3 regions of the Marinomonas rhizomae genome follow, and region 2 is predicted to be linked to each of the others. Evidence: predicted binding sites of a transcription regulator. Region 2 holds the regulator's gene; each other region holds the start of a gene.
The links. Region 2 encodes PhoB, which activates phosphate uptake and scavenging genes when phosphate is short. Its sites were predicted from a motif close to TGTCATANNNNTGTCANA; they were not measured.
Positions count from the first base shown of each region.

Region 1 (3,282 bases), 270 kb from region 2:
TGCGATCACCAACCGATGGAGATTTGTTTTGTCGTTTGACCACAAGATCCCCGCCAGTGATAACCACTGTTCCCTGTATCGTTAGTGGTTGTTCAACAGAAAGAGCAAGCGTTCCGCCTTTCACTAACAAATTGCCTGAACCGAAGGCGTTGCGTGATTGTGCTTCTAACGTACCTTCTTGCAGAACCGTTCCGCCTTCATAGGTATTATTCCCCGTTAAGGTTAGCCAGCCTGTACCTTGCTTGGTTAGTAAGCCTTTGCCACTGATATCATTACGCCACCAGTCATGGGCATTAAAGCGGCCTTTTGCTGCATCCATATTAACTGTTACATCACCTAGAAACGCACCGTAACCATCTGAAGCGGTTACGTAGTCTAAACGCCCCCAACCATTTGATTCATCTAGAACTGGGTAACCAGAATCAATGGATGTTGTGTACAGCACGGCGCGTCGCTGTTCTGCACTTAGGTAAGGTTGTCGTGTTTCTAATATCGCTTCGGCGCCTTTCGGGACAATGGGATCTTGACCTGCTTTACTCTTATCTTGGCTAAAGCCATATGTCATGCGGAAACGGTACAGGGCTTTGTTTCGATCGTGATCAGCCCAACGGTCGTTGTTATCTGCTTGGTGAGCCAGTTCGTACAGCGATTGACTGTTAGAGAGCGTAGAAAAATAGCTTGCGGAGTTTGCGTAAGCCGCTTGTTTGAGTTCGGTATTTTGGCTATTGGTCAGAGCTGCCGCCGCGACGGCTTGAGATTGAATTCGACCTCCAATGACATCAAATGGCGAATGCATACCTGCCACAATCCGGCTTTCACCGAGTTCTGAGCCACGAGTTACCATTTCGGCAAATCGTTCTGGGAAGGCGTATGCATAGGCCCACGAGGCTAAATAGCCAGCATTAGTGTGACCACTTGGAAAAGCACCATCTTTACGGCGGCCGTCTTGGGCTTTGCGACGCTGATATTTAAGCGAAGGAACGATTGCGACCTTGGTATCGTAAAGCTCGAACGTTTTATCGCCTAGTGTTTCTGTATCTGGCACGCCGTCGTTATTGGCATCTAGTGGAATAACCTGCCCTTTGTTGTTCATGCGCCATGGTCGAGGTGAGGCGAAAAGGTATTTAGATGGCGAGGTTGATGCCGAACTTTCACGTAGTAAATGCACGAAATCAACCACCTTACCTAACTTAGACGAAGACAGCCCTTTTGCAGACTCATCATCACCGCCTTCAGAATAATCCATGGTCGCATTGGCATCAAAATAGGCCGGGTCGGATAGGCCTCTGGACACATCGCTTGCTACATGAAGAGGCACGTTTGAATGCACTTCCGCTCCTTCTATATAAGCATTCGTTAATGGTCCAAAGCCATCAATGACGCTGAAATTTTTATCACGCCTATCATCCAAATAGGCATCAAGGGTTTGTTGATAGGTGCGGTTATTGGTGACTTTTACAACATAGGCGATATTTTCTTGCCAAGCGATTGGGTCGAGGATTTTGGCACGACTAAAGTCGGCTGGCCCCTTGCTGTTAGCGTTACCGCTGGCCCATTGTTCGTCTCCTAGCGTCCATACTTGGTTAAATCCAGAGAGCAATTGGAGAATAGGGTTATAGGCAGGGTCGTATTTATTCTTGCCGCCATTGTTTTCAATGTTATCTACTGCAGGCAGAGGAAAGGAAACGTTTGGCACTGGAACGGTTTGCTCGTAGCCCAGTCCTGTTGGAGTACTGTTTGACGAGTTGTATTGCTGGCTTGCACAGGCGCTAAGTAGTGTAATGACACTGATGGCCAGCGCCATGGGTTTTAGTGTGGTATTGATATTTAAGTGCCTTGTTTTCATAAGTTAGAATCTCCATTTTTCTATTTATTAATACAATCTCACTTACAGGTTACATTAGGGGTGTTAACGTTTTATGAGAAGAGATAACTCATCATGAGTCATCTCTATTGAAAGGCTTAGAGTGTCTCTTTTGAGGTAATTGGTCTCGCGACTTTGGTTTTACGTAGACGGCGAACAGAGTCGAAAATCAACATAGCAAGCGCTGACCAGATAAGAACAAAGGTGGTAAGTTTCTCTGGGCTAAGCGGTTCGTCGTACAAAAAAACCGCTAGGAAAAACATGCCAGTTGGGCCGATATACTGGAAGAAGCCAAGCGTTACCATGCTCACGCGATTTGCCGCCGCGGCAAAACACATTAATGGCACCATAGTGACTGGACCTGCTGCAAACAGAAGCCAGTTTACTTGGGCGCTATTGTTAAAAATATTGGCAGTAGGCGATGGACTGAGTGCTAAATACAAGAGTGCGAAGGGCAGCATAATAGCTGTTTCAATGGCCATCCCAGTGAAACTATCGACGGCAATTTTTTTACGTACCAAGCCATAAAAGCCAAATGTCAAAGCAAGGGCCAGAGCGATCCAAGGCAAGGAGCCAAATTGAATGACTTCAAAAGCCACCGCGCAAAAGCACAACACGACCGCCGCTTTACGTACTCTATCGAGCTTTTCTTTAAAGAAAATTACGCCCAGCAAAATACTGATAAGCGGGTTGATGTAATAACCTAAACTGGCGCTTAGCATTTGGTTGTTTTGTACCGCCCAAATAAAGGTTCCCCAATTGACACCAATTAAAAGAGTAGAGGCAAGCATCGCTGTGAGCGCTTTACGAGAGCGTAAAACCGTTTTTAAAGCATCGGTATAACGCAGCAGCACGATTAAGAAGAGAACAATCACACAAGACCAAATGATACGGTGGGCTAGAATTTCCTGCGCGGGAACAAACGACATTTCCTTAAAATAAATTGGTGCAATGGCCCAAAGCGTAAAAGCCGTTAATGCGTAAAATATGCCGCTTCTGGAGGAGGTTTGCATTGACGTTTTCCTATTCAATGAATATTTATTTTTGAGTAAAGAGTGTATAGCAATACTGAGTATATGGTCAGGAGTTTGTTGAATATAAAATGGAGAATTTCATTATGGTGATGACCGTACTTATTGCCTAAGTAAGAAGATGGGTTTAAAGTTAATGTATTAATTTTACTTAATCGAACTTCGGGGCGGGGCGAAATTCCCCACCGGCGGTGATTTGACAAGATTGAAGAATCTATCAACAGCCCGCGAGCGCTTTGTTTATTATGAACAAAGGTCAGCAGATCTGGTGAGACTCCAGAGCCGACGGTTACAGTCCGGATGATAGAAGTCGACCAAGTCTTTGTTGCGCCTGATGCTTTTCAGGTGTTTCTGAGCTGTGCATTTTTGTGTGCAGACCTTGGTATA
Region 1 is NZ_CP073343.1:189,721-193,002, forward strand. Features, by position in the region: gene KDW99_RS00810 (phosphatase PAP2 family protein) at 1-1,846, opposite strand, end outside; gene rarD (EamA family transporter RarD) at 1,963-2,877, opposite strand; FMN riboswitch at 3,049-3,211, shown strand.
Region 1: a site for PhoB is predicted at 1,908-1,925, ahead of KDW99_RS00810 (phosphatase PAP2 family protein). Genes of this name have one in related genera too.

Region 2 (3,282 bases):
TGGCGAAGTTGCTTAACGTTTCGTATCAATTACGCCATAACGACGTCATTGAACCATCCGTATTGTTAGAAGTTGGATTGACGTTAGAAGAAGCGGAAGCTTGCAGAGATGCCATCTATCAAAAATCAACAGAGCTCCACAAGATGGTCGCCTTAATTAATAAAATGAACGCCTAATTAATTATGACGTTAATGAACGCTTCTGCCGCGCAGCAATTTGACTACCGATGGTCGCCCATACACCAAATTAGTAAGGTAAAAGTACCGAAAAATTTATGGCCTTGGCTCGTCACTCAAGACTCTTTAACAGCAAAGCTTAGACGCCTAGGAACATTGACGGTTGATGTGCTTGAAGACTCTTGGGGGATCCCAACAGCAAGAGAACGAAAACGCTTAGCGTTGCGACCAAGAGAAGCGGCACGCATTCGTACTGTCTTGCTTAACGTCGATGGAAGAGCCGTTATTTATGCTCGCTCAATCATTCCGGCGAGGTCATTGAAAGGCCATTGGCGACATGTAAAGCATTTAAAAGACAAGCCATTAGGTGGCTATCTGTTTCAACATAAGGCCCTGTCTCGAAGTTGCATTGAGGTCACTCAGTTACCAAAACGCATGTTTCCAAACCAACCTAATGCTTTGTGGGCGAGACGCTCTGTGTTTCATCAGTTTGGCCCTGGAATATTGGTCAATGAAGCTTTCTTTGATGAGATCAACCAACTAAAACCGCCGTTTGGATTGTTATGAACAAACTTAAAGACTACGCAGAACTCACTCGATTCAACCGCCCTATCGGTTCATTCTTACTGATGTGGCCAACATTATGGGCGCTATGGCTGGCAGCCGATGGTATGCCTCAATGGCATTTGATCGTTATCTTTATCTTAGGCGTTTTTAGCATGCGATCTGCGGGTTGCGTGATTAATGACTACGCGGATCGAAAGGTCGATGGTCATGTTGATCGTACTAAAAACCGCCCGCTACCGTCGGGCCGAGTATCTGAAAAAGAAGCACTTGTTCTGTTTTGTGCTTTGTCGATTTTAAGCTTTGTTTTAGTACTTTTTACCGATCTGCAAACGATTTTACTGTCGTTCGTAGGCTTAGGCTTGGCTGCTCTGTATCCGTTTATGAAACGCTATACCCATCTACCCCAGTTGTTTCTTGGCTTGGCTTTTTCGTGGGCAATTCCCATGGCCTACAGTGCACAGGGAGGAGATTTAACCGATCCTGAGCTATGGATGCTGTTTGTCGCCAATTGCTTTTGGACCATTGCCTATGATACCTATTATGCAATGACAGACCGTCCAGATGACCTCAAAATAGGCATCAAATCCACCGCCATCTTATTTGGCAGATATGATTTATTCGTCATTGTTTGCCTACAAGGTCTAACCTTGTCTTTATTGACCTGGATTGGTCTACTAGCCGGATTACATTGGCTATACTTTGTATCACTCGTGGTGTGTATTGGACTCTTTTATCAGCAATTTAATCAAGCTAAAGAGCGTGATCGACAAGCTTGCTTTCGCTCATTTTTAGACAATAACCGCGTTGGTTACTGTGTTTTCATCGGTCTGGTCGCAAGCTATTTTATGTAATATGTGGCAAAGTTGTGACAATGTAACCGAATTGTCACATTAGATCGCTTTAATGAAACCGTTCCTGAGATGAGGATGAATCCTGTGACCGGTAAAAAAGTATTAATTATTGACGACGAATCTTCCATACGCGAAATGATCGCCATTGCACTTGAAATGGCGGGCTACGAGTATTTGGAAGCAGAAAACATTCAGCAAGCCCATGAAATCATTGTGGACCATCGTCCGGATTTGATTCTTGCCGATTGGATGATGCCTGGCGGTAGCGGCATTGAGCTGACTCGCAGATTGAAAAAAGACCCCACAACGGCAGAAATTCCAGTCATTATGCTGACTGCGAAAAGTGAAGAAGACAACAAAATCCAAGGTCTAGAAGTCGGCGCGGACGATTACATCACCAAGCCTTTCTCACCTCGCGAGCTCGTTGCTCGACTCAAAGCAGTATTACGCCGTGCAACGCCTCAAGGGGTTGATGAGCCAATTGAAATTGAAGGTCTTACCCTTGATCCAATTAGCCAACGCGTTACCATAGGCAGTCGTCCTTTAGACATGGGGCCGACAGAATACCGTCTACTCAAATTCCTCATGACCCACCAAGAGCGTGCCTATTCAAGAGCGCAATTGTTGGATCAAGTATGGGGAGGAAATGTCTACGTTGAAGAACGTACCGTTGATGTTCATATACGTCGTTTACGCAAAGCCATTGGTAGTACTCATGATTTCTTGATACAAACAGTACGAGGAACAGGCTACCGCTTCTCAGCAAAAAGGTCCGTATGAAAACAGTTTGGCGAAACACTATTATTACTTGGCTCGCAGGATTCGCGGCCTGTATTGTAATAGGCCTAGTAATAGGTCAGTTGTTGGGTGTTTTGCTGCTGTACGTTTTAGGTTCCCTGTACTGGCAGCTTTATCAGCTCTACCAATTCCATAATTGGCTTCGTCATTCTGGTCGTGCTGCACCACCAGAGGCCAGCGGAATTTGGGGCGAAGTATTCGATGCGGTTTATCGATTACATAAAAAACAGCGCAAATCCAAGCGTCGCATGCGCCAAGCGCTAACCCGAATAGAAAGCTCCACCACCGCCTTAAAAGAAGGCGTTATCATGGCGGATAACCAAGGCAATTTGGAATGGTGGAATAACTCGGCGGCCCACTTTCTCGGTTTAATGCGCCCCGTCGATCGCGGCCAAATCATCACCAACATTGTCCGTAGCCCAGAATTTTTCCGTTATTTTAGCCAAAAACGTTTTGGTGAGCCTTTGGTCATCAAGTCGCCTGCCAAAGATGGCGTCTATTTAGAAATCCAAACCACGCTGTACGATAAAAATGATCACCTGATTTTTGTTCGTGATGTGACGCGCTTACACTTGCTAGAACAGATGCGCAAAGACTTTGTTGCCAACGCTTCCCATGAATTAAAAACGCCGCTTACCGTTATTAAGGGCTACTTAGAAACCCTCGACATGTTCAAGGACAGTCTGCCAAAAAGCATGCAAAAAGGCATTGTTAATATGTCTGAGCAATCTGAGCGGATGGAACAACTCATCGAAGATCTGTTACTGCTTTCTCGCTTGGAGAGTAATGACAAACGCGAAGAGAACCAATGGCATAAAGTTTCAGACTTAGTACAAACCATTACCAATGCAACTACGCCAGTGTTGACGGACAAACACTCTATTAATTTG
Region 2 is NZ_CP073343.1:4,287,211-4,290,492, forward strand. Features, by position in the region: gene KDW99_RS20070 (HDOD domain-containing protein) at 1-176, shown strand, start outside; gene KDW99_RS20075 (chorismate--pyruvate lyase family protein) at 183-743, shown strand; gene ubiA (4-hydroxybenzoate octaprenyltransferase) at 740-1,594, shown strand; gene phoB (phosphate regulon transcriptional regulator PhoB) at 1,679-2,374, shown strand; gene phoR (phosphate regulon sensor histidine kinase PhoR) at 2,371-3,282, shown strand, end outside.

Region 3 (3,282 bases), 1.1 Mb from region 2:
TCGCTACCACACCTTTAAGCGCACCATTTTCCCCTATTACTGGAGCCGCAAAATCGACAAAGCGAATTGGTGCGCCATCTTTCGGTTTAGGAAGTAATTTTTCGAGCAATAAAGCCTTATGTACATCACCAACAAAAGGACCTGTACGACCATGAATAAACCAAGGACGCTGACTGACATCAGCCCCCTTCAAAACACCATTGCTTGACGCTAGCACCAAGCCATCAAGATTAGCAAAGCCGATCCAAGCATAATTCTTATATGAGTTCTTAATTTGATCTATGTCGTGCTGTAATTCGCTTAAGTCTTGGTTAGCATACAAAGAAGAGCGCTTACTTAGCAGAAGAATCTCACGCTCACGTTCCATAAGATTTGCTGACAATATATTAGAAATAGATTGGCTAATATTTACTAAAGACTCACCACTGGCCTCGGATAGACGAGTAGAAGCCAGTTGATAAAAAGAGGTAACAAGCACCAAGCTTAGGGAGAGCAGTAAGCCTCCAGACAAGAGAGTAATGCGTTTTCTAAAAGTATTGAAACCTCTTAGCATAGCGTGTAAACCTGTCATTAGGTAAAAAGTAAACTGCGTATTTTAGGCATGATAACATGCCTCTGCTTGCACTTTACATGCATAATCAAAAAAGTTTAACGCATCAAAATTGAACACTTTTCCATCATACTGCTCAGTTTTAACTCAATTGGTTAGCTCATTAATTCAAAAAGTACTGAAATTCATTTTTGATTTTTGAGTCAAAAACAAAAAAGAGTATATTGAGATAAATTTTTCACTCTCTTTATTTTCAGGCACTCCATGTCCAGCAGCCATTATCAACAAATACAACGTTACTTTAGTGAATTGATTGCAAATAAAGCCTTACTAGCAGGTTCAAAGCTCCCTTCTGAAAGAGAGATAGGCGAGCAATTTAAACTAACTCGTATCACGGTTCGACAAGCCCTGCAAAACTTAGAAGCAGAGGGTCTTATTTATCGGCAAAATCGTCGTGGTTGGTTTGTTACTCCACCTGCGGTGGTCTATGACCCAGCCAGTTACCTAAGTTTTAACTTATACGTGGCCGAGCAAGGTTGTCAGCCATCCACTCAAAAACTGGTGCAACAATTAGAACCCGCCAATACTTATATTGCGGCACTTATGGGGATTCCAGAAAACACACCTGTGCTGTTTTTACATCGCCGACGTTACATTGATCAACGCCCTGTATTGATCGAAAAAATGTACATTAATATTGCACTCTTACCTGGCATTGAAGAGGAAGACCTCACCCAATCATTAAGCCAACTACTAAAAAGTAAATATCAAATTGAATATCACAATATGGATTTATTCTTTAAATCCACTTCACTTCCCGCTCATGCAGCAAACGATCTAGGGATTTCAGCGGGTCAGCCGGGGCTTCATATCGAAAGAATTAATTACTTAAGTAATGATGAAAAAAACAAGCAAGTAATTGAAATTGATTACGAATTTTGGCGACATGATGCCGTTACAATAAACATTTCCATTCGAGATTAATACATCTCAACTACCTAGCTCTTTTTTCCAACCAATAAAAATACACCATCTTACCCAGCCCAATGTATTTTCTATTTTTAGTGAGTTTTTTATTTACTGTCATATGAATGACATTTTTGGCTGCTATTTTGCATTAACAAATCTGGTATAGACCAGATTAACGAGTTGATGCTTTTTTGGTGCTAAGAGTCCTATCTACTCACCAAAATATTCATCACCTCTCATTCAATACAAATGATGGAGAAGTGAAGATGACACAGAAAGCCCTTTTTAAACGTCTTGCCGCCACGGCTGGTATCGCATTGGTTTCTATTTCTGCTCATGCAGCGAAAACAGAACTAACGGTTTACACCGCGATTGAAGCAGAAGACCTTAAAAAATACGCAGCGCGTTTTAATGAAGACAATCCAGATATCAAAATCAACTGGGTACGCGACTCTACTGGCATCATCACGGCGAAATTATTAGCCGAAAAAGACAACCCTCAAGCCGACGTAGTTTGGGGACTTGCCGCCACCAGCTTAATGCTATTGAAAAATGACGGACTTTTAGAAACCTACAAACCAAATGGCTATAACAACATTTCGCCAAAATTCAAAGACACCAGTAAAGAACCTGTTTGGGTTGGAATGGATGCTTGGATGGCAGCAATCTGCTTCAACACAGTAGAAGCCGAAAAATTAGGTTTGCCAAAACCAACCTCTTGGCAAGACCTGACAAAACCAGTTTACAAAGACCACATTATTATGCCAAACCCTAACTCATCTGGTACTGGCTTTCTTGACGTAAGCAGCTGGTTACAAATGTTTGGTGAGGACAAAGGCTGGGGTTACATGGATGCCTTACACAATAATGTTAGCCGCTACACTCACTCTGGCTCTAAACCTTGTAAATTGGCCGCTTCAGGTGAGATTCCAATCGGTATTTCTTTTGCCTTCCGCGCGGCAAAATCGAAAAAACAAGGCGCTCCACTAGACATAGTATTTCCAACAGAAGGCTTAGGCTGGGACATGGAAGCAACGTCTATTATCAAAGGGACGAAAAAGCTAGAAGCAGCAAAAACACTCGCAGATTGGACCACTTCTAAAAAAGCCAATGAAATGTACAGCGAAGGCTATGCCGTTGTTGCCATGCCTGGCGTCGCTAAATCTATTCAATATTTTCCTGAGAACGCGGAATCATTGATGATAGATAATGACTTTGAATGGTCTGCTAAAAATCGTGATGCGATTCTTACCCAGTGGCAAACACGTTACGACAGTAAAAGCGAAGCAAAATAAGCACATTATGATCGCAGGATAGCTTTACTTTTCACTTCGATCATTTTCAATTGAACCGTGTGAACAACGCGGTTCAATTGTTTTGTTTCAGGACCCGCGTCCATCTTGATTAATTAAACGCTCACGACTGAAAGAGGACCTATCATGTCCAACCAAACGTACTTGGAACTGCATAATATTGATCAAATGTTTGGCATACACCAAGCGCTAAAAAACGTTTCCTTGAACATTGCCGAAGGAGAATTCGTCTGCTTTCTTGGGCCTTCTGGCTGCGGTAAAACCAGCTTATTACGCATAGTCGCAGGACTCGACACGCCAACCTCTGGGCAAATTCATCAAGCCGGACGCGACATCACCCACGCGCCAGTCAACCACCGAGACTTCGGCATTGTCTTTCAATCTTATGCGCTGTTTCCCAATTTAAGCGTCGCCGACAACATCGCCTACGGTTTGGTATCCCAAAAAGTA
Region 3 is NZ_CP073343.1:3,223,250-3,226,531, forward strand. Features, by position in the region: gene KDW99_RS15205 (GGDEF domain-containing protein) at 1-553, opposite strand, end outside; gene KDW99_RS15210 (UTRA domain-containing protein) at 815-1,534, shown strand; gene KDW99_RS15215 (putative 2-aminoethylphosphonate ABC transporter substrate-binding protein) at 1,786-2,814, shown strand; gene KDW99_RS15220 (putative 2-aminoethylphosphonate ABC transporter ATP-binding protein) at 2,959-3,282, shown strand, end outside.
Region 3: a site for PhoB is predicted at 1,632-1,649, ahead of KDW99_RS15215 (putative 2-aminoethylphosphonate ABC transporter substrate-binding protein). Genes of this name have one in related genera too.